DNA from 3 places in the Cerasibacillus sp. genome. Region 2 is predicted to be linked to each of the others. Evidence: riboswitches for the same ligand, from Rfam matches in the RefSeq annotation. Region 2 holds a riboswitch; each other region holds the start of a gene.

Region 1 (8,168 bases), on a different contig from region 2:
TAGAGAATAAATGGAATGGTTGTTTTTAGATTACTATCATTTCTCGTTGGTGAGGTCAGTTGTTTAATGGATTGCTCACAACTTGTTATACAACGATGGGATTGGCGCTCGGCGACTTCATTCTGTGCATCCACTATCTTTTTTACAGTCGTACAAACACAATCATCTTGTTGATGATAACTATAGCCCATGAATGTTCACTCCTTTTATATGTCATCAATTTAATATATGTTATCTATGCTGTTATGGAGTGTTTTAATGTCTAGTAAACAAAAGACTAGTTAAACAATCCATAAGAACCATTAAAATGTTTCTTTGTATTAGTGATAGTGACGCTTCATATCTTTGAGGTGAGCCATACAATATATTGAATCCTTACAAGACTTGTAGTGGATTTATCCACAGCCCATGAAATTCTTTAAAAGCCAGCTGATCACTGGCTTTTTATCTAGGTTTTTTAATAGAGATAATCGTATATTTTTCTATTATTAAACGATTAGCTATATCAAAAACTTACCCAACTGCATGTACTAAATAGTAGAGGAGGTGAAGTGGAAAATGAGAGATTATTATCGGTATAAAGATAAGGAAATAGAAGAAATGGCAAAGTTTTGTAGTTGCCATAAAAAGGAGGTTAAAAAGATGAAACGACATTGCTCATGTGATCGTTGTAAGAAACATCATCATAAATGGGATGATTGTTGTAAACATGATCATAAATGTTGCTGTAAGAAAGGTAAAAAACATGATGGGAAGGATAAGCATAAAAAACGAGACAAAGCAGATTTATTAGATTTTGAATTTTTTACACTTGATCCAAATGTTCGGATGGATAATAATATGAGATTACCTGAAGATATGCAAACACCTGTAGCCTCCGTCACTCTTGAGCAGGTTAGAAATGGAGACTTAGTTTGGCTAAATGGCGTATTTGGTTTAGATCAGGATGAGACCATCTTTATTGACAATCGAGTAGATATGAGAATATTTAAAGGAAACCCTCCAGTATTTACCCCTGGTTCAGAAATCTATCGAGCTAGATTTGAGGTAGAAGGTGAGGCTGGTGATGACCAAGTCATTGAACCATTAATGCATGTTGATAGAATAACGGAAAACGCTAACAATGTCACGTATACTGTAACTATCGAACCGCTAGATACGGATTTATTCCTAAATGGCCCTATAACATTTACTGCAGCATTAATTAACAAACGGTAATGGAAAAGTGAAAAACCCTCTATCAATTGATAGAGGGTTTTTTGAATAGTATGAAGTGAGATTTCTAGCTATTTGTTAAACGAAAAGTCTACTTCTTTTCCCTCTTGTTGTTCATAGCCTTTCATATACTTAATCCGACGTTGGGCGGCTGCTTGATTCACTTGTTCGTCAGCATGATATGATGAACGAACAAGTGGACCAGACTCACAATGTTGAAAACCTTTCTGTAATGCAATTTCTTTTAATTCCTCAAATTCATCTGGATGATAATAACGTTCCACATTTAAATGTTTTCGCGTCGGCTGTAAATATTGGCCGATTGTCATAATATCGACACCATGAGCTAATAAGTCATCCATTGCTTGAATAATTTCTTCTTTTGTCTCTCCTAAGCCAACCATAATACTCGATTTTGTCGGTGTCTGTGGAGCGATTAATTTTACGCGCTGTAATAGTTGTAAAGAACGGTCATATGTTGCTCGTGCCCGGACACGTTTTGTCAAGCGCCTCACTGTTTCAATATTATGGTTAAAAATATCAGGCTTACTATCCATCAATGTTTTTAAACTTTCATAGTCACCTTTCATATCAGAAGGAAGGACTTCAATTGTACAGCCTGGATTTTTTTTACGGATTGCTCGTACCGTTTCAGCAAAAACTTGAGCACCACCATCATTTAAATCATCACGAGCAACTGCTGTAACGACAACATGGCGTAGCCCCATTAACTGAACTGAATCGGCTACTCTTTCTGGTTCGTTCCAATCTAATTCATTCGGTAATCCTGTTTTAACCGCACAGAAACGACAGCCTCTTGTACATGTATCTCCTAAAATCATGAATGTAGCCGTTTTACGTTCACTCCAACATTCATAAATATTCGGACATTTTGCTTCTTCACAAACAGTATGGAGGTTTTTAGAACGCATTAACTTTTTTAATTGTGTGTATGATTTATTCGTGTTAATATTCGTTGTTAACCATTTCGGCTTTCTTAAAATCTCTGTTTTATTTTTCATTGCTGTGCCCCCTAAATGATTGATGAATTCATTAAACAAATGATGGGATGGTTTCTTTATAATGTTTTTCTGCTAATTGATACACTTCATCCCATTGACTTTCTGTTAACTCAAAAGGCTTAAATTGAACGTCTAGTGTCGATTGAAACCCATGATAAAAAGCTTGTTCAACCTCATCGTATGTAAATGTTTTCCCTGTTAATTGCTGAATGGTTGCTGCTTTTTGTCTGAAGGCACGCTTGTTAACGTCACGCATTCTTTCATTAGGAAATATAAATAAATCAAATAGCATGTCGATATCGATGCGAATAGGAATGGATCCGTGTTGTAATAGGACTCCTTTTTTCCTTGTTTGTGCGTTACCTGATATTTTTTTACCATCAACAACTAATTCATAAAAGGCAGGTCTTTCAAAGCAGACAGCAGTTCGTTTGCTTTTTTGTTTTGGGATAAAATATTCGGCTTGAATGCCGAGGTTTTTATATCCTTCTAGTATGCCTTGTGATAACACATAGTATGCTTCCCGAATAGAGTGTGGGATTTTCGGATGATTCTCAGAAACGACAATACTGTAAGTTAGTTCATCATCATGCAGGACAGCACTTCCCCCAGTTAATCTACGAACATATTGACAGCCATGTTTCTCTAAGCCTGGGAAATGTATCGATTTCTCAACCTTTTGGAAATGCCCAACAGATAATGATGGTTTCCTCCAGCCATAGAAACGTAATGTTGGTGGAATATGTCCTTCGCTATGCCAATTCAATAGAGCCTCATCAAGCGCCATATTGATATGGGCATCATGAGAACCTGTTCGTAAGATATTCCATGTTTCTCCCAAAATAACTCCCCCTTTAAACAGCTATTTTATTTACAAAAAAAAGCTGCATCCCATTAGGAATGCAGCACCATGTGTAATAATTCTCATGGTAAACTGCACTTTCCCACGCTAGTATTAACCAGATCGGGTGCAAAGGGTTAGAATATTTATTCCTCTCAGCCAAAAATGGCACCCCTAGTGCAAATAATAACTTAATTTCATCTTAACGATGATTACTTAGATTGTAAAGCGGATACAGAAAAATAGATGGTACTTTTTTAGTTAAGTATGTTTGTGTCTAAGTTGACTTTGTTTCAATTTTAAATCAATCATGATTAAATAAGTATGAATAGCAAATGTGATAGGAGGATATGAATGCAGGGTGGGGAATTGTTTGGACTACTTTGGATTGGTGTTATTATTATCACCATTCTCACGACTATCATTATTATTCGGAAAGATAAAAAGCGTGATCGAAAAGTCGTTAACATGTTAAATGAAAGTCTTGCTAAAGGTGAAATTTCAGACGAGGAATATAAAGAGTTGTATCTGCAATTTAAAGATGAGACATGTGACGCTTGTCCCAACATTAAGGCTTATTTAAGCGATAGCCGTCGAAAAGCCTATGAATCACAAGAAAATGTACCGAAATAAATGAGAGTCCGCTACTTTAACCAATAGCGGACTCTGTTTTATGCTGACTCGTATTTACTGCGGATTAATCTTAAAGAATTTAAAGTAACTATGAGCGTAGCCCCCATATCGGCAAAAATAGCAATCCAAAGTGTTAGCCAGCCTGGAATGACGAATAATAAAGCAAGTAATTTTAGACCGAGTGCAAAAGAGATGTTTTGTTTTATAATCGATAACGTTTTGCGGCTAAGTGCTACTGTATATGGTAATTTTGTTAGATCATCACCCATTAAGGCGATATCAGCTGTTTCAAGAGCTGCATCTGTTCCAGCGCCGCCCATAGCAATTCCGACTGAAGACCCAGCAAGTGCTGGTGCATCATTAATCCCGTCACCAACCATAGCGGTTTTCCCATATTGTTGTTTTAAATTCTTTATGACTTCTAGTTTTTCATCTGGTAATAATTCTGCTTTAACTTCTGATATACCAAGTTCACGCCCAATGGCATGTCCTGTGTTTTCATTATCGCCAGTTAACATGATTGTTTTTTCAATTCCGATTTGATGTAATGTATCAATGATATCGCGACTTTCTTTACGTAGCCGATCAGCTACAGCGATTAAACCGAGTGTTTTTGTTTTTGTGCCTAGAACCATCACTGTTTTCCCATCTCGTTGTAAGGCATTAATTGTCTCTTGAATAGTTTCTGGTATCGTTTGTTCTGTATTAAAGAAAGCGGGGCTTCCAATATAATACTCGGTATGTTCAATTGTCGCTTTAGCACCTTTCCCTGTTATAGATTGAAATGCTTCTGCTTTATATTTAGGTACTTGTGCTTCTTTTGCATAGTGAACGATGGCTGTTGCTAACGGGTGCTCTGAATAAGATTCAATTGTATGAGCAATGGATAAAACGTCTTGTTCATCTGTATCATTTAATGGTATGACATCTGTAACTCTAGGTGTACCTTCTGTCAATGTGCCTGTTTTGTCAAAGGCGACAGCGCGTAAATGTCCCGCTTCTTCAAGATGAACACCACCTTTAATTAATACACCATGTCGTGCTGCATTACCAATTGCTGTGACAATCGCAACAGGTGTTGAGATAACGAGCGCACAAGGACAACCGACGACAAGCACGGCTAATCCACTATACACCCATGTAGACCAGTCGGCACTAAACAATAATGGTGGGACGATTGCAACGAATAATGCTATTAACATGATAGCTGGTGTGTAATACTTGGCGAATCTGTCTACAAATTTTTGTGAAGGGGCTTTTTCAGCTTGTGCTTCTTCAACGAGATGAATAATTTTAGCAATGGTCGTATCTTCAACATGCTTCGTTACTTTAACTTCGAGAAATCCTTCCTCATTAATGGATCCAGCAAAGACATCCTGACCAATTGATTTAAAAATAGGAAGTGATTCACCTGTAATGGCTGCTTCACTAATATACGATTCTCCTTTAATCACTTCACCATCCATCGCGATACGTTGCCCAGGCTTTACGAGCATGATATCGCCAATCTGAATATCTTCTACTTTCATTTCAATTTCTTGGTCCGCTCGTTTAATAAGGGCCGTGTTTGGCGCAATGTCCATCAGTGAGCGAATGGATTCTCTTGCTTTATCAATCGAATAGTCTTCTAAAGCTTCACTAACAGCGAATAGAAAAACAACAACCGCACCTTCAGCCCATTCACCGATGATAGCAGCCCCGATAACCGCAATCGTCATTAGTGTTTTCATATTAAAATCTAATTTAAATAGATTTTTAAATCCTTCGATAAACATCTGATAACCACCAATGATGATGGCTGCCAAAAATAACCCAATCGTCACGACATGATTTTCGCCATAATTAAAGTAAAAGATATACCCTAGAAAAACGAAAACAAGCGAAATTAATGCTGTTATATTCGCCTTTTTCTTCCAAAAAGGCTCTTTTGTTTTATTAATGCGTACGTTTTCCGGTAATACTTTAATATCATCAAATGCTCCAGCCTTTTCTAATTGTTCGATTGATGCTTCGCCTTGAATCGTTATTTTAGATGCTCCGAAATTGAGTTGAACATCTTCAACAGTCACGATATTACGAATGTTTTTTTCAAACTTTGCAGCACAGTTTGTACAGGACAAACCTTCAAGACGATATGTTTTTGTCTCAGACATCTTCCTCCTCCTCATGTGCGTGAATCATGGCAATATAGATCAATTGTCTAACGTGATCGTCTTTTAAAGAATAAAAGACCTGTTTCCCTTTTCTTTGATTCTTGGCTAGGTCCATTTTTTTTAAGAAACGTAAATGGTGGGAAGCAGTCGCACTTGTTGATCCAATGATATGAGCGACATCACAAACACATAATTCCTTTTCAATTGTAAGTGCATAAGCAATCTTCAAACGAGTTGGATCGGCCAAGGCTTTAAAAATCTTCTCTACACCATCAACTTGTTTTACTTTTGGCTTGCCTTCATTTACAACGTTTTCATCATAACAGTATATATCACATGCTTGATTGTCATCTTCAACATTTAGTTTTATAGACATTGGAACACCTCATTCAAATGATCATTTGAATGTATTATATGAAAATGGAAAGGAGTATGTCAATCAAATGAGTGTTTGAATGAAAGGAACTGTATAAACGTTTTTCTCATTTGGCAATTCCATTAGATTATGCTTAAATAAAGATAATGAACAACGACGAGGTGAAAGGGTTATGTTAGCGCTTTGGTCGATTCCGATTGGTGTACGCATTCTGCTCACGTTCCTTGTTTTTGTTGCATTAGTTTACATTTTATTTCGCTTCCGAGCTGACAAAAATCCGGCACAAGATTCACTTGATCTATTAGAAGAACGAATGGAAAAAGGCGAAGTGAGTTTTAAGGATTATTTACATGCTAAGCGAAGCCGTGGTAAATAGGTCAGTTCATTAATCAATCGAATGTGCATACATATAAATTAAGTTAATGATAAGAGAGGATAAAAAAGATGAAGAAAACGAGCGTTGGGATTATTTTTGGTGGAAAATCAGCTGAACATGAAGTATCATTACAATCTGCAAAGAATATCGTTGATGCGATAGACGAAGAAAAATTCGATGTCGTCCTTATTGGGATTGATAAAAACGGAAAATGGCATGTGAATAATAAACAGTCATATTTAAAAAATGCTGATGATCCGAAGCATATTGAATTAAATGAATCTAACCAATCAGTCGCAATTATTCCTGGCTCAAGTGACCACCAGTTCATTCAGACCGAAACAGCTGAAGTGCTTCAACAATTGGACGTTGTTTTCCCAATTGTTCATGGGACATTAGGGGAAGATGGTAGTTTACAAGGGATGCTAAGAGTGGCTAATTTACCATACGTAGGTCCGAATGTTTTAAGTTCAGCTATTTGTATGGATAAAGATATTGCGAAACGCTTACTCCACGATGCTGGAATTAAAGTAGCCGAAGGACTTGTTTACACACGTGCAAAGAAACAACAGATTGATTATCAAACGGTTGTAGAACAGCTCGGCTTACCACTTTTTATTAAACCAGCTAATCAAGGGTCCTCTGTTGGGATTAGTAAAGTAGCAACTGAAGAAGAATTTACGACTGCGATTGAATTTGCTTTTGAATATGATCATAAAATTGTGATAGAAGAAGCAATCCATGGTAGGGAAATTGAATGCTCCGTTCTAGGAAATGAAGACCCAATTGCTTCTGTACCTGGCGAAATTTTACCGAAAACTGCATTTTACTCATATGAATCAAAGTACATTGATGAAAAAGGTGCCGACCTTGCCATCCCAGCAGATCTTACAGAAGCAGAAGTTAAAAAGGTACAAGAAACAGCGATACACGCATATGAAACATTGCAATGTGAAGGATTAGCACGTGTTGACTTTTTCTTAACAGAGAATGGCGATTTATATGTTAATGAAATCAACACCCTCCCAGGCTTTACAAAAATCAGTATGTATCCGAAATTATGGGAAGTGAGTGGTATTTCATATACAGATTTAATTACAAAATTGATTGAATTAGCTATTAAGCGTCATGAAGCAGATCAGAAGCTTAAAAGTTCAGTTTGGGATGAGAAATAAGCCAATAACTTAAGCTAAGCAAGCGGAGAAATGGCTATCGTTCTTCGCTTGCTTTATTTTGATTATTATCGTCTTTTTATTTATCTTCTAAGTCGTTACTCGTCAAATCTTGGTCTTCTGCAAATTCTGTACCGTATCTGACATCTTGATTAGGTCCTCTTTGCATTTCTTCATGATGAATATCATCTGTTTGATCGAATAGCAATGTAATGGCGAACAATCCACTTAAACCAACAAGACTATAAATCGTTCGTGAAAATGCAGCATCTTGTCCTCCAAAAATTGCAGCAACTAAATCAAAATCAAAAAATCCAATCAAACCCCAATTAATGGCACCAATAATGGTTAGAATAAGCGCAATTCTTTGTAAAGTCTTC
Region 2 (8,168 bases):
TTCACGTTCTGTTTGTCTTGCACGTTCAATTTCTTCTTTAACAAGTTCTAAGTCAAGTTGTAATAGTCTGCCACCTTCTAATTCATCATAGGCTAAGTCTTGTAATGTATCACGACTTTCAGCAGTTGCAATGACCATTAGTCCAGTTTTCCCCGGAGAGATCATTGATAGCGTTTGATCAAAGACTGACATCGCATCTCGTACTTCACGGGCATCACCTGAAGCACCAATCATTGTACCAGATACCCATCCTAATAACATGCCAATTGGTCCTCCTAAAATACCAATCAATAAACCGATTAGACTACCACGAGATGTTTTATCTGGTCCGGTCATATCCATGAAATCTTTTATTTGCAGTTTTTCTTCAACACTATTCGTTATGACTGCCATCTGTTCGATTTGAACTTTTTTTGCAACATGTAATTGTTTAAGCTCTGAAAATGCTTGATATGATTTACTGTCTTCTTCAAATGTCATGATGAAAACACGCTTACCCACACGATCACCTCAATTCTTTTATTCACTCTCATCTTATCATAGAAGAATGGAAAAAGAGAATATTTGCTAAATCAGTTTATACATAAAAAACCCTAATCTGTATGTCTCAGATTAGGGTTGTGTGACGAATTTTATTTAACACCAATCATATATTTTTGAATTTTCGGAGCTACTATAAATAATAGGAAACTGAGTGCTACAGCCGTTCCACCAATTAATCCGAAGTAAAAGACTTCAGTTTCAGGCGTATATAGTTTTACGAGCTGAGCGTTAAGCGCTTGTGCTGCAGCGTTTGATAAAAACCAGAGACTCATTGTTTGGGCAGAGAAAGCTGCTGGTGCTAGTTTTGTTGTTGCTGATAATCCAACTGGTGATAAACAGAGTTCCCCAATAACAGCTAATAGAAAACTTAATGTTAACCAGATAGGATGGACAAGTGCCTCTGTTCCATACATGAAAGCTGGCACAATCATGATTATAAATGATAGCCCAGCAAAGAATAGACCAAATGAAAATTTGCGTGTTGTTGATGGTTGACGTTCACCTAATTTAATCCATAAAGTGGCGAATATCGGTGCCAACGTAATAACAAATAGTGGGCTGAGAGATTGGAACCATGACGAATGTAATTGGATACCAAAAATCTCTAACTGTGTTCGTTTATCAGCATATTCTGCTAAAATAATCGCTCCTTGTTCATAGATTGCCCAGAACAAGACAGATGTAATAAATAGTGGAATATAAGCAAGTAGTCGTGATTTTTCCACACTCGTTGTTTTTTCACTGCGATACATGAGGATGAAGTATGCAGTTGGAATAATAATCCCTAAAAGACTAATTAAAATAGTGAAACGATTAATGGTTAATATGTTCGTAGGGATTGTTGCAAAACCTAATCCGACAATAATTAAGAGTCCGATTACAATTCTTTTAATCACTCTAGCCTTTTCATCTGGCTGTAATGGGTTCGGTACTTGAGTTCCAGCAAGAGCTAAGTTTTTCTTTTTTGTAACTACAAAAACTATAAGCCCTAATAACATACCAATTGCTGCCATTCCGAAACCGAGGTGGTAATTATATTTTTGTCCCAACGTTCCGACGATAAATGGCGCAATGAATGCACCCATGTTGATTCCCATATAAAAAATACTAAAACCTGCGTCACGACGATTATCTTCTGGATGGTACATGTCACCAACAATACTTGATACGTTTGGTTTTAAAAGCCCTGTCCCAATAATAATCAGGAACATGGATATAAATAAAGCGGTTACACCTGCCGGTAAAGCTAGTACAATATGTCCCGCCATGATTAGAATTCCACCATAGAAAATCGAGCGCTGTGTGCCGAGTAAGCGGTCTGCTATCCACCCACCTATAATCCCAGACATATACACTAATGATCCATAAACAGCCATAATTGATTTAGCTGTTCCTTCTTCCATGCCGAGACCACCATTTACAACTTCACTGTACATATAGTAGAGCAATAATGCGCGCATACCATAGTATGAGAAGCGTTCCCAGAACTCTGTAAAAAATAGCGTAAATAATCCTTTTGGATGGCCAAAAAAGCCTTTTTGCGGAACACTATTTACGATGGCTTCTCGATCTATTTTACTCATTAACTGTAAACCCCTTTCGTAAATCCGCCCCATTTGTTTTGAATAGTCAGACGAATGCCGTTTTTGTTACCTTTTAAATATAATACATTAAAATTCAAATAGCAAATGAAATTTTTGTCAGTAAAATGCGTATTTTTGTAGGATTCTTGGGTTGGAATGAGTGATTGCCGTTATACCTTAACGGGTTTTTATTAAGTGAGTGGTTGGTGGTGATGGAATGTTTTCTACTCTGTACGAACCCTGTTAAAGATATCAATCGATGGAGATTAGAGCGTTCCACTCCGCACGGCCTCTGTCAAAGATATCAATCGATGCGGAGTAAAGCGTTCCACTCCGCACGGCCTCTGTTAAAGATATCAATCGATGCGGAGTAGAGTGTTCCACTCCGCACGGCCTCTGTTAAAGATATCAATCGATGGAGAGTAGAGTGTTCCACTCCGCGCGGATACTGTTAAAGATATCAATCAATGCAGAGTAGAGTGTTCCACTCCATACGGCCTCTGTTAAAAATAGAAAGACATGAAGAGTAGATCACCAGATAAGAACAGCAAAATAATTAATGTTATGGCCTTATGTCGTAATAAGAGTAAGGCCCATTATGAATGAAGATAAAATGCTTTGATAGTACTTTTCTAATGGTTGTAGGTGACCGAAATATATGACACCACTCATAAATGACATTGGTTGTTATTTTCATACCTGGAAATAGTAGATGGAACTCATACACGTTGCGCAATATCCCTTTTTCTAATGTCTCAGTATATCCGCAGTTATCACATAATAAAAAGCTTTGTCTCTCCCTCGATAAAAACATACAGCACTCCGGGCAGGTGATGCCTTTTCGTAGTTGTTTGAAGTCATAGTCTGGCAGGTTTTCAAAGAAAGTATCAGTTATTTGAATCTCCTTTAAATCCTGAGCTAACCGATGATGCTCTTGTTTGAGCGGGACGTGTGATTTGTTCAGGAATTGGATGAATCGATTTAATTGGCTTCGAAGTAGGATAGGTAGGTTAGGTGGAAGTTGATATAGAGTAAAGTCTCGGTTAATAAAAACGAGATATGATTTTACGGGTATATTGTGACCGAGATTTTTGACGAGCTGGCGTAGTAAGTAATCGCTCTTATTTAATTGATTGAGCGGATTTCGAATTTCTTGCTTAGTTGATTTGACAAACCAATTTCCATTATCAATATAAAATTCACCTTCATAGTTTTTTACTTCGAATGAAAAAATGGTATGAGCATGAATGAGTGTGTGATCAACTTGAAAAAGGGAGTTGTTACTTTGGAGTAGAAGATTGTGGAGAAAAATAGAGTTGGTTGTGAGGTTGTTTTTTATCAAGTGATAGAATTGTTTTTCTCCTTCATATCCTTTTAATAGTCGAATATAATGTTGTTTCTCTTTTTTTGAAAGGTTCATGCGAGCGAATAGAATACGCCTTTTTTGTAAATCTTTTGGCATGACTATTTTTTGCTGAACGTCTTTCATAATATCAACCTTTCTATTCATTTTTATTTTGCTGGTATTATTAAAGTCCTATAGATAGGGGAAAACAGCTCAAAGTGGCAGGGAAACGACCGGGGTAGTGGTTATTCGTCCACAGAAAAATATTTGTAGAGCGTAAGTGCGACAAGGTTCAGTCTAGTAAAAAGGCTATCTAAATTTAGTGAACCTTATATAGATTTTAAGCTAAAAAGAAAGTGGAATCAAGTTTGCTAGGGGAAGAGTGCGCACCATTTTTTAGATTGAGTGGGGGAAAAAAGTATGCTCCTTACTTCGCAAAAAGCGTTAGAAAGAGGTAGTGTAGTCTTTCTTTTGGGAGGGAGAGAGATGCCAAATCTCCCTCACTCAATACCCCAATCAATTTCTTCTTGTCCGGTTTGCTTTAGGAGTGTGTTTGTTTTTGAAAATGGACGACTTCCAAAAAAACCACGGTGTGCTGAAAGGGGACTCGGATGTGGTGCCGTTAATACAAAATGTTTGTCCAAATCGATTAAAGCTTGCTTGTTTTGAGCAGCTCTGCCCCAAAGGATATAAACAATCGGCTTTTCCTTTTCATTTAATGTTTTTATAACTTGGTCTGTAAAGTTTTCCCAACCCTGTCCACGGTGAGAATGGGCTTGACCACTACGAACTGTTAATACGGTATTCAAAAGAAGCACGCCCTGTTTGGCCCACTTAACAAGATTGCCGTGATTCGGTGACTGAAAGCCAAGGTCATTTTCTAATTCTTTGAAAATATTTATTAGAGATGGTGGGCGCTTCACACCTGGTTGCACGGAAAAACTAAGCCCGTGTGCTTGGTTTGGTCCATGATATGGATCTTGTCCGAGAATGACGACTTTCACATCACTGAAAGGTGTATAATGTAAGGCGTTAAAAATATCGTACATATTCGGATAAATGGTCTCTGTTTGGTATTCTTTTTTCAAAAATTCTCGTAGTCTTAAATAATATGATTTGGAAAATTCCTTTTTTAGCCGAGGTGCCCAGTCATTTTTCAAAATCTCTGTCATTTTATTCATCCTTAAATGTCATTTTTATAGCTATTAATATGTTATGGTATGTGACAAAATCGTACAAGTAAAGTGAAGCGTCAACTAAATTACTACTAAAGCGGCGTCAATGGATCGGTCAAAATATTTAACGAAGCCATGTGAAACCTAAACTAAAATACTATTAAAAGCGTAAAAAACTACCCAGAAATTTCGTCATTGCTCATGATTTTCTGGGCAGTTCCATAATCAAATAACTAAGTTTAATAATGCAGGCTTTCTGTGAAATGACAGATTTTACATTTTCTTATGACTGTTGTTTCGAAAAAATGGTGATTGCATTGCTGTTGAATATGTTCTAGTTCTTGTTCGAGTAGCTTTAGTTTATCTCGTAAAACAGTCATCTCATTTATCAACCGTTTAGCTTGTCGCGTTCTTGGATTACTGATAAATGGACGATCCATGTTCGATAAACTCCTTTGATTTTTGTTTCATGCCTTCTTCGATGACTTCAGATTCTGTTGTTCCTTTTTCTTTAGCCATTTTTCTTAAGTCATGAGAAATCCGCATGGAGCAGAATTTTGGCCCACACATGGAACAGAAGTGGGCTACTTTTGCACCTTCTGCAGGAAGTGTTTCATCATGATATTCTCTAGCTCTGTCAGGATCAAGTGCTAAGTTAAACTGGTCTATCCAGCGGAATTCGAACCGTGCTTTTGATAAGGCATCATCTCGAATTTGTGCTCCAGGGTGTCCTTTGGCCAAGTCGGCTGCATGGGCTGCGATTTTATAAGCGATAACTCCTTCACGGACATCATCACGATTCGGTAGTCCTAAATGTTCTTTTGGTGTCACATAACATAACATTGCGGTACCGAACCAACCAATCATGGCAGCTCCAATCGCTGATGTGATATGGTCATAGCCAGGCGCAATATCGGTTGTTAATGGTCCAAGTGTGTAGAAAGGAGCATCATGACAATCTTCAATCGCGCGATCAACGTTTTCTTTAATTTTGTTCATTGGAATATGCCCAGGACCTTCAATCATCACTTGAACATCATGCTTCCAAGCAATTTTCGTTAATTCTCCGAGTGTTTTAAGCTCCGCGAACTGGGCTTCGTCATTAGCATCAGCAATCGATCCTGGTCGTAGTCCATCTCCAAGTGACACAGAGATATTATATGCTTTAAGAATTTCACAAATCTCTTCAAAATGTGTGTACAAGAAATTTTCTTTATGATGAGCGAGACACCATTGCGCCATGATTGAACCACCACGGGATACAATTCCAGTCGTCCGTTTAATCGTCATTGGAACATAGCGTAATAGGACTCCGGCATGAATCGTGAAATAATCAACACCCTGTTCGGCTTGCTCGATTAAGGTGTCACGATACACTTCCCATGTTAAATCTTCAGCAATACCGTTCACTTTTTCAAGTGCTTGATAGATGGGTACGGTACCAACTGGGACCGGTGAATTTCTGATGATGAATTCCCGTGTCGTATGAATGTTTTTCCCTGTTGATAAATCCATCATTGTATCGGCGCCCCAATGTGTTGCCCAAGTCATCTTTTCCACTTCTTCTTCGATTGATGAACTAACAGCTGAGTTCCCAATATTGGCATTTATCTTGACGTGAAAATTCCTTCCGATAATCATCGGCTCACATTCAGGGTGATTAATGTTTGCTGGAATAATCGCACGTCCTTCAGCAACTTCTTTTCTAACAAACTCTGAATCTAAATTTTCACGGATGGCAATAAATTCCATTTCGGGTGTAATGATTCCTTTTTTAGCGTAATGCATTTGGGTGACGTTTTTTCCTTCTTTTGCACGGAGTGGTTTACGCTTGAAAGGCGGAGTAATGGCTTTTGTATCACTTTTTCGAAGTCCGTTGTCTTCTGGTTTAATTACTCTTCCTCCATATTCTTCTACATCATTTCGTTCTAAAATCCATTTTTTCCTAAGTTCCGGTAATCCCTTATGAACATCTGGTATAAAGTCTGGGTCAGTATATGGTCCGCTCGTATCATAAACACGGACAGGCTCATTATGAAAAACGCCTGCATCTGTTTCTGTTGGGTTTAATTCGATTTCACGCATCGGTACCCTTATATCAGGTCTTGACCCCTCAATATACACTTTCTTACTTGCTGGAAATTGCTTTTTAAAATCAATGTCTACTTGATTAAGTTGCCTCATGAATAATTCCTCCCTCTGATGTTTATTGGAATACTATCGAGGTATAGGAAGAAAGTAAGTCACCTTAAAAAATAAAAAAATCGAGTTCTTTTTCAAGAACCCGATTCATTGCCTACACAAGAGCATGGACTTACAAAAAACGATGCATCACAAAAGGATACATGTATGCAGACTACTTCCCTCCGCTGGTACAAACCAGATCAGGTTCTAAGAGTCAAAGAGCTTAAAGCGCGCTCTTCTCTCAGTCCAAGCTGTTTGGACACCCCTAGTAGATTCCTAATTATTCATTTGTGTAAACGTTATCATATTATACACGTTTTGTAAAGCTGTTTTTTATTATGAAATTCTTTGTTGCTTAGATTGTCTTAATTCATCTCTAATTTCAACTAATGTTTCGTGCATTTTAAACATGACAATAAGTAGTTCGCAATAGACTTTTACAAAGATTGGACCAACGACTAAAATGCCAATACCAGAAAGTGTAATAAATCCACCAGCATATGTATTAAGCCCTGAAATAATAAAGACTAAGCCTGTTAATCCTACGAAAACAAGTCCAATCCAAAAAAGAATTTTAATAATTGTAGGTGTAAGCATCTTGTCAAAACTAAAAAAGCGATCCATTGTAATCCCTCCCTCCATATACTCCTTTATTAAGGCATTATAACGGTGTTAGCCAAAAATTTGTATATAATTTACTGTTTTTTACATAAATTTAATTTGTTTGTAATAATTGCTCTAAATAATGAGTCTTTAGGATTATATAAAAGTTAGTTTTTTGAGCTAGCTAGGAAGCTATAAAATTAATCTATTATATTGTGTATAATACGATATAGATTAAGTCTAGGGTTTGTTGGAGGTAGAGAGATGAAAAAAATAGCTTTGTTCTCTATGGGGGGAACGATCTCAGCGAAAGGGAAGAATCGGTTAGATTTAAAAGACTATACGTCTGGAAAAATAACAGGTGAAGAGCTTTTGGACTCCCTTCCTGAAATCAATCAGATTGCAGAAGTTCACCCGGTACAAATTGATAATATTAGTAGTACTAATTTAAAAGAAGCACATTGGCTGATTTTACAGCGTGAAGTTAATCGATATTTAAATGAGTTAGATTTTGATGGTGCTGTTATTACACAAGGGACAAGTACGTTGGAAGAAACAGCTTATTATTTACATTTAACGTTAGCGACGGATAAACCTGTTGTACTTGTTGGAGCTCAACGACCATCCTCAGCTCTTAGTACGGATGCGCCACTAAATTTCCTCAACGCAGTTCGAGTGGCGACCCATGAACAATCGAAAGGAAGAGGTGTGCTTGTCGTCGCAAATGATCAAATT
Region 3 (8,168 bases), on a different contig from region 2:
TTTACTGATCATCATCGGCTCTTTTACATTTAAAATTTTCAGCGATGTATCAAAAGGTGAACTGGCCTATTCGGTCTTTGAAATTGTTGGTCATATCGCTGATAGTATTCTATTTATTATTCTATTATTTGCAGCTGTGAAGTTCATATCAAAGAGACAGTTAAGTGATACTAAAGCGATTCTCATTGTCACTCCAATTATTCTTATTGAGATGGGGATTTTCGTAGGCATTATTTACTTTAATAATCGAATTGATTCTCCGATGATTCATTTCGGCGAAACAGGCACGTGGCTTGCAGTCGCACTTTCTGCCATTCTAATAATCGGTATGACTCTATGGGCGAAGACAAGTGTGCTCGTTGTTGTTTTACTATTACTCTTCTTACCAGATTATTTATTAAGTTTTACATCGTTACAGCTAGAAATGCAACTCATCATTAGTCTTCTCATCACATACGGTGGAATTGCTCTTTATCTTTGGCTTGTTTTTCCCAAAGAAAAATAAAAAACTCGCATGACAATCCTTCTTATTTACCCGTAAAAGAATGTCATGCCAGTTATATGAAAGGAATAAAACCAGATGGCTCTTACCCGGGAGTCATCGTGGTTTTATTTTTGAATTTAAGACATCCACTTAGGTGGAATGTTTTTATCCCAGTAGATTTCACCAATATCATGATGTGTTTCAAATTGATCGTCACTTAAATGATAATGGAAATTAAACCAATAACCTTCTAATGGACGATTTTCACGGCGAACATGAAAGCGTACAAGATCTGATTGATTCCTCACATCATACACATTAAAAATACGCTCTCCAAACCCATGAGCTGGTTCTTCAGTAATCGCATAGTAAGCTAGTTCATCCTCATCAGCTCTATCAATAACCGCTTCTATGACATCTTCAATAACTGGTAATATGTCCGTTGTAAACTCATCTTCTACACGATCAATCATGCGCGGACCAAATTTCATGAAGGCTTGTTCTTTCGCACCTTCTGTCAGGTGTTCAAGATAAGTTTCTCTTGCCGTCGGTCTATCTTCCAGAGTCGGTTGACTCCGCCGCTCATCTCGTATCTCATGCTCAACAACGGCTACCGCTGATTGTTGTTCATCGATATTTGATTTTTCCGAAATGGCGTCTTTACTTTCATCAGCATCTAATGTTAATGCAATTGGGGGAATGTAAAGCCCCAAAGTCATGACTGCTACGAAAGCAACGACTATCTTACGCAACCATAGTTTCATAGAATTACCCTCTTTACATTGGACTATGTGTCATGGTGCCTGTTCTGTTATGATAATATCATTTTAACATGAACAATGCTTAGCGTCTATATAACGAAGTGCTCTTCACATTATTTTTAAAAAACCCCGGACAGCTTTCGTCCAGGGTAAATATTTTATACTAAGTAGCCCATTTTCTTCGCTTCAAACTCTAGTTCCTCCCTAAACTTAGGATGTGCAATGCGAATTAATTCTTTCGTACGTTCGCGAATTGTTTTTCCACGTAAGCGAGCCACACCGTATTCAGTTACAATATAGTCGACATCATTTTTCGAAGTTGTCACAGGTGTTCCTGGCAGTAAAGTCGGAACAATTTTTGAAATGGTATCTTTTTTTACACTTGAATGTAATGTTAAAATACCCTTTGAATTTTCAGCGAGATGTGAAGCAATTTGGAAGTCAGCTTGCCCACCTGAAGAAGACCAATATGTGCCGCCAATCATCTCTGAGTTCACTTGGCCAAGGAAATCAACTTCAACAGCCGCATTCACTGTGACTAAGTTTTTCATTTTAGACAAATCGACAACATTATTCGTTTTATTGACTGGTAACATATAAATATCTTCATTCTCATGGATAAAATCATATAAACGCTGCGAGCCGAATGCAAATGTAGCTGTTAACTTCCCTTTCTTAAATAGATTATTCTCATTAGTAATGGCGCCTGCTTCATATAGATCAATAATTTTCTCCGGTATCATTTCCGTATGCACAGATAAATTTCGGTGTGATGTCAACTGTTCGATGATCGCATTTGGAATAGAACCGAATCCGATTTGAATGGTATCGCCATCTTCAATGAGCTCTGCTACATATTCACCAATGATTCGGTCTTTTTCTGATACTCTTAAATCAGGTGATGCAGGGATTGGCTCATGATTTTCGATTAATGCGCTTACATCAGAGATATGAACACGATTCTCTCCATATGTACGTGGCATATGTTCATTCACTTCTAAAATAATGTTTTTAGCGTAAGGAAAGACAGTTGCTACATAGTCACAGTTAGTTCCCATTGAAAAATAACCTTCGTCATCCATCGGTGAAACGACTGCCATCGCGACTTGATTATTTGTAAACTGATTTAGTAATTTAGGCATATCGGAAAAGTGGTTTGGTAAAATATCAATTTTTCCTTCTTTGAATGCTTTTCTTTCTGATGCCCCTAAAAAAGTACTAATAATTTGAAGTTTTTCTGGTTCAACATCGATTACATCACGAGTTGAAAACATTTGAATTAAACGGTTTCCTGAGAGGCCTTCATGTGATTCTAATTGTTTCATTAATTTGTAAGGCTCTCCGGCTAATATCGGTGTAATAATGTCGTCTCCAGGCTGAATGAATGAAACCGCTTCCTCGATAGAGCAAAGTTTTTCATTGTATAATTTTTGCAAGTCCATATTGCTTATCCCCCTTTTTGAATTAAGTTACCCTAACCTCTTAGATCATTCTGAACTATTCATTGCTGAAGTGTTAAAATGTTAATAATCTTAGCGACAATTCATGCTATACAACAGCAAAAACAGCATCTGTATATACTTTACAAAATAAAATGTTATCTGTCATCCATATTGAATTTTTTGTCGAAGAATGTTGAATTTTACAATGAAGTGAACTATGACATTTAATTGAAAAATGATATAACGAACCAAATAACATGAAAAAACAAGGTATAATAATAAGTGAGAGATACACAAAAAGAAGGAGGAAATTCATATGTTTGACTTAAAGCCATTTAAAAGAAAAGATGACGAGCTGGATTTATTCGAACGCATGTTAAAGTCCTTCAATGAAGTATTTGATCGAGAAGGAATTGCACCATTAAATGGGAATTTCAATTCTTTTCGTACTGATGTCAGAGAAACGGAAGATGCTTATTATGTGGAAGCGGAACTTCCAGGATTTGACAAAAATGATATTACCATTCAAGTAGACGATAATTATTTAACAATTCATGCGAAACGTGAGGAAGAAGAAGAAACGAAAGATAAGCAAGATAAAATTATTCGTCAAGAGCGTCACTACGGAGAGTTTATTCGACGCTTTTATGTCGATAATATTGATGAAGATAAAATTAAAGCTAAATTAAAACGAGGCGTCTTAAAAATAAAACTACCTAAATTAGATCCGAAAACGCCAGAATCAAGACGAATTGATATTCTTTAATCATATTTAAACCATGCCAAAACTATAGGTGGCATGGTTTTTTTGCTTTTAAAACGGACATATATTTGTTATGATGGGATGGAAATGAATAATGAAGTGACCACAAGGGGAGCTTTTCGCTGAGATTGAACGTTCATGCGTTCTAACCCTTCGAACCTGTCTAGTTAGTACTAACGTAGGGATGTGGTGAAATAATGCGGAATGAAGGTATGTATGAGTATGCCATCTTTCCTATTTCACGATGTCTCCCTCAGTGGTACACCATTAGAGGAGGCATTTTTTTATGAAACGATTTGATTTAGAAACATTATTAGAGATAGCGATTTTCGCTGGATTTGCGATGGTACTCGATTTATTCCCATCATTTAAACCAAATCCATCGATTTCCATCTCATTTGCTATGGTCCCGATTTTTATTATTGCTTTTCGCAGAGGCTTTCTTGCCGCGACGATATCCGGGTTTTTATGGGGGGTTTTGCAAATTGCAACAGGTGATGCCTGGATTTTAACCCCTACACAAGCATTTATTGAATACTTTATTGCCTTTACATGTATCGGATTTGCCGGGCTGTTTTCAGGTATAATTAAAAGTAGTTTAAAAGATAAAAAAATGGGGACAGCAATTGTATGGATTGTCGTTGCAACATTTGTCGGTGGTGCAGCTCGTTATTTCTGGCATTTTGTTGCCGGTGTCATCTTCTTTAAAAAGTACGCCATTGAAGCAGGAAAAACACCTGTCATCTTCTCGTTAACGATGAACGGGATTACGTTCCTTGGCGCTTCGGTTCTTTGTGCCATTATATTAGTCTTACTGATTAAAAAAGCACCACAACTAGTTACAGTAGCATCTCAGAGAAGACAACAAGCCGCATAATATTTCATTAAGGTGGGAAAAATCTCCCACCTTTTTTTTGCAATTAATAAGACAGATTGATAATTATTTTTCATTGAAGTATATTGACAATCGCATTTAATCAGGATACTATTGGTAATGATATTTTTGAATTATCCAAAAGATTTATAGTGATCACTAGAAAAAGCTTGAGGGTGAAAAATGAGTCAACCGTCAATGAAATTTTATACAAATCGACATATGAATATCGCCGGCTCTGTTAAGGTAACAACAAATATTTTAAAAGTATACCGTCCAAATCAGCGTCCCATTTCTATCAATTTAACACTACTTCATCAACAAGGAAGTAAATTTAAAGAAAGCCTCTCGCGAAATCTAGCATCATAACATCAAACAACTTCATTCGATTTTTTTTACCCTATCAATAATTAATTTCCTAAACTTATTTAAATATGAACGGGTTTGTCCAAGAATGATTTCCAAGGCAAACTCATTTTTTTATTTTCTTAAGGAGTTGAAGAACAAGTGCATACACTCTATTCTAGAGGTATGATCAAGAAAATGAGGGATTCTTATGCGTATAAGATTAATATTAATTTTTATACTAATGATCATTTTGAATGGCTGTGCTGATTCATTACAAAAGCCGAGTGGGCTCGATTTTTCAGCTACCAATCATTCAGAACATCATACAGCTTTACAAATAAAACCGAGTTTTACAATTACTAAAGCGGACGATCAACCTAAAAAACACCATGAAGATAAAATTGAAACTAAACCAAAGCGGGAAGAAACGTCACAACAAACCGTCGTAAAAGAGAAAAACGATGCAGACGCTCTGCCAGTGCAGGAATCAAAACAAACGACTAAAAAAACAGAAACAAAACAAGGCAATTTGCCAACTAAACAAGTACAACAAAATCAAACAGCACAAAAGAAAACAAAAAAACCGAAGCAGACGCCACGAAACGAACAAAAAAATGATACCAAATCAGATGATAGCATTGGAACTGTGACAATGGTCATCAAAATTTCAAATGACAATATCCCGTTAGCTCATACAAATGTCACTATTTATAAAAATGATACTGCCTTAGATGCTTTATTACATATCACAAAGGACAGAAATATTCAACGTGATATATCTGGAAAGGGATCGACCGCTTATATTAGGGGCATTGCTAACGTCTATGAAATGGACCACGGACCTGGAAGTGGTTGGATGTTCCGAGTTAATGGTGTATTTGCCCACCAAAGTGCCGGGGCGATTAAAGTGTCGCCTGGGGATCATATTGAGTGGCTCTACACGAAAGACTTAGGCAAAGATATTGGCGCCCGGTGAGACTTACCACTTGACTATGCTTGAAGACCAAGACTTTTGGCAAAACGAGTTAATAAGGTTGAAAGGAGTATTGAACGTGAGTGAACAAGGCTTTTTAAGCATCCATCCTATTGTTCAATTAATGTACTATATCTTAATTGGCGTGATGCTGTTTCAAATAAATCATCCCGTATTCCTATTAACCACCTTCCTATTATTAATTTGGATTGTCTGGCAACAAGATGAGGGAAAATCCATTAAAAAGCGGCTATCTAGTATCCTTTTATTGATGGGGGTTATGATTTTATTAAATCCGCTTTTTGTCTCACGAGGTAGCCATATCTTGTTTTATCTTGGGAACCGACAAATAACGCTTGAAGCGTTAATTTATGGTATCAGTCTTGCACTAATGATCGGTGGCATGATGTTATTATTTATCTCTTTTCAACACGTCCTACATGGTCAGCGTTTTTTATATTTATTTGCTAATCTTCTTCCACGAACAGCGCTTTTAGTCATGATTGCACTACGTTTTGTGCCGTTATTAATGAATCGGCTAGAAACAATTCGAGCCATTCAACATGTTCGCGGATCAAATAAATCACCAATTAAAACAGCTATGTTGCAACTACAAGCCTTAATCACTTGGTCTTTAGAAGAATCGATAGAAACTGCTGATTCCATGAAAGCACGTGGTTATGGCAATCAAAAACGAACGATGTATACGCCTTTTTATATGGAGAAACGTGACTGGTTTGTGATGATCATTTTGCTTTTGTTATTTATACTCTGCTTTACGGGAAGTATTCTAGGTTATGGTAACATCTATATTTATCCACGACTAGGAACGTTACATTTCTATCCGTTTGATTGGGGCATGTATATCATAATGATTTTCCTTTATTTAATGCCTTTGCTTATTGAAAGGAGCACTGCTTAAATGTTTCAGCTATATGATGTGTCTTTTCGTTATCCTGATGCGAATAAAGATGTTTTAAATCAACTCCACTTATCCATTAATGCCGGCGAGTTTATTCTGTTAACAGGGCCGAGTGGTTGTGGAAAAACAACGCTTTTACGTTTATTAACTTCTGTTCTACGCCCTATTGGCGAATTATCTGGTGAGATGCTTTACCAAAATAAACCGATTCATTTATGGTCTGACGAGCAATTAACAAAGCAGATTGGCTTTATTTCACAACATCCTGAAGAACAGATGGTTATGCCCACCGTCATACAGGAGCTCGTATTCGGTCTGGAAAATCACGGTTTATCAACAGTGGAAATGCGAAAGCGTGTTGCCGAACTAGGGCATTTCTTCAAGATTGAAAACCTGCTTTATAAAAAAACTGATGCCTTATCTGGTGGAGAACAACAACTTGTTCATCTGTTATCTGTTTTATTATTACGTCCAAAAGTACTCATTCTTGATGAACCGACTTCACAATTAGATCCCGTACATGCGAAACATGTTTTACAAATCCTCGAACAACTGCATCACGATTTAGGGATGACGATTATTATTGCTGAACACAGGGTTGACCACTTATTTCAGATATGTGACCGTGTGATTATGCTTGATGAAGGAACAGTGCGTTTCACCGGAAACAGTCGGGATATGTTATATCAGCTTTTTCAATCACGAGAAATAAAATATCACGCTTATCTACCAGATCTAGCTCATTTATATTTAGAGAAAGCACAACAACCGATAAAAGACAACATTCCCCTAACCGTTAATGATGGTCGCGTATGGTTAAAGCAGACCTTACCTATGAGAGACAGTAAGCGGCAAAGTCGGAATGTAGAACAAGAACAACCAATTGTTACGTTAAAAGACGTGACCTTCTATTTTTCGAAAAATGCCCCATCCATTTTAAATCGCTTATCATTAACCATTTATAAAGGGGATTTTTACACCATTATTGGTGGGAATGCATCAGGGAAAACAACGTTACTAGAGATTTGCCTTGGTATTAAAAAGGCTAAACGCGGACGTGTAGAACTTTTTCAAGAAAAGCCTCATAAAACCGCGTTGAGCCGGGTTGGATTTATGCCACAACAACCACAAGCTTTCTTCATGTATGACACCGTAGAAAAAGAAATGCAAGCGATGTTAAACCAAGGCGATGATGGCGAGCAGCACATGATAAAGATGGCTAAACGATTCAATGTCGAACATCTTTTACAACAGCATCCGTATGACTGTTCATATGGAGAAATGCAAAAAGTTGTACTTGCTTGTCTCTTACTGCGCCAACCTGATATTTTATTCCTTGACGAGCCTACAAAGGGGCTAGATCCTTTCGCTAAGAAAGAGCTCGGTCGCTATCTAACAGCATTACACAAGGAAGGAGTAACGATTGTAATGGTTTCTCATGATATTGATTTCATCGCTAATTATTCTAAGCGCTCTGGCTTATTATTTGCTGGCGAGGTCACTACTGAAGGACCGACCCACACCGTCCTACAAGATAATTATTTTTACACGACGGATTTGAGTCGAGCGGCGAGAGGCACGTCTTTATCCTCCGTCTTAAC

Evidence for each region. A riboswitch is a leader RNA that binds a small molecule or an ion and turns the genes downstream of it on or off. The one in region 2 is predicted to bind thiamine pyrophosphate.
Region 1: it holds a riboswitch for thiamine pyrophosphate, as region 2 does, so the genes downstream of both, VIG73_RS06515 (lipoate--protein ligase family protein) here and thiC (phosphomethylpyrimidine synthase ThiC) in region 2, are expected to answer to the same signal.
Region 3: it holds a riboswitch for thiamine pyrophosphate, as region 2 does, so the genes downstream of both, thiT (energy-coupled thiamine transporter ThiT) here and thiC (phosphomethylpyrimidine synthase ThiC) in region 2, are expected to answer to the same signal.

Annotation. Positions count from the first base shown of each region.
Region 1 covers NZ_DATBTY010000036.1:84,500-92,667, forward strand. The annotation lists gene VIG73_RS06500 (CotY/CotZ family spore coat protein) at 1-191, opposite strand, end outside; gene VIG73_RS06505 (hypothetical protein) at 643-1,218, shown strand; gene lipA (lipoyl synthase) at 1,287-2,261, opposite strand; gene VIG73_RS06515 (lipoate--protein ligase family protein) at 2,269-3,078, opposite strand; TPP riboswitch at 3,162-3,264, opposite strand; gene VIG73_RS06520 (hypothetical protein) at 3,433-3,711, shown strand; gene VIG73_RS06525 (heavy metal translocating P-type ATPase) at 3,750-5,864, opposite strand; gene VIG73_RS06530 (metalloregulator ArsR/SmtB family transcription factor) at 5,857-6,240, opposite strand; gene VIG73_RS06535 (hypothetical protein) at 6,413-6,616, shown strand; gene ddlA (D-alanine--D-alanine ligase) at 6,685-7,791, shown strand; gene VIG73_RS06545 (DUF378 domain-containing protein) at 7,868-8,168, opposite strand, start outside.
Region 2 covers NZ_DATBTY010000018.1:59,570-67,737, reverse strand. The annotation lists gene VIG73_RS03145 (DUF1269 domain-containing protein) at 1-501, opposite strand, end outside; gene VIG73_RS03140 (peptide MFS transporter) at 633-2,126, opposite strand; gene VIG73_RS03135 (nuclease-related domain-containing protein) at 2,689-3,636, opposite strand; gene VIG73_RS03130 (uracil-DNA glycosylase) at 3,972-4,643, opposite strand; gene VIG73_RS03125 (hypothetical protein) at 4,886-5,086, opposite strand; gene thiC (phosphomethylpyrimidine synthase ThiC) at 5,064-6,830, opposite strand; TPP riboswitch at 6,991-7,107, opposite strand; gene VIG73_RS03115 (DUF4282 domain-containing protein) at 7,167-7,454, opposite strand; gene VIG73_RS03110 (asparaginase) at 7,698-8,168, shown strand, end outside.
Region 3 covers NZ_DATBTY010000062.1:1,972-10,139, reverse strand. The annotation lists gene VIG73_RS10560 (HAAS domain-containing protein) at 1-505, shown strand, start outside; gene VIG73_RS10555 (YpjP family protein) at 622-1,248, opposite strand; gene VIG73_RS10550 (acetyl-CoA hydrolase/transferase family protein) at 1,404-2,687, opposite strand; gene VIG73_RS10545 (Hsp20/alpha crystallin family protein) at 3,004-3,453, shown strand; TPP riboswitch at 3,549-3,652, shown strand; gene thiT (energy-coupled thiamine transporter ThiT) at 3,737-4,327, shown strand; gene VIG73_RS10535 (hypothetical protein) at 4,508-4,693, shown strand; gene VIG73_RS10530 (DUF4430 domain-containing protein) at 4,881-5,648, shown strand; gene VIG73_RS10525 (energy-coupling factor transporter transmembrane component T) at 5,725-6,567, shown strand; gene VIG73_RS10520 (ABC transporter ATP-binding protein) at 6,568-8,168, shown strand, end outside.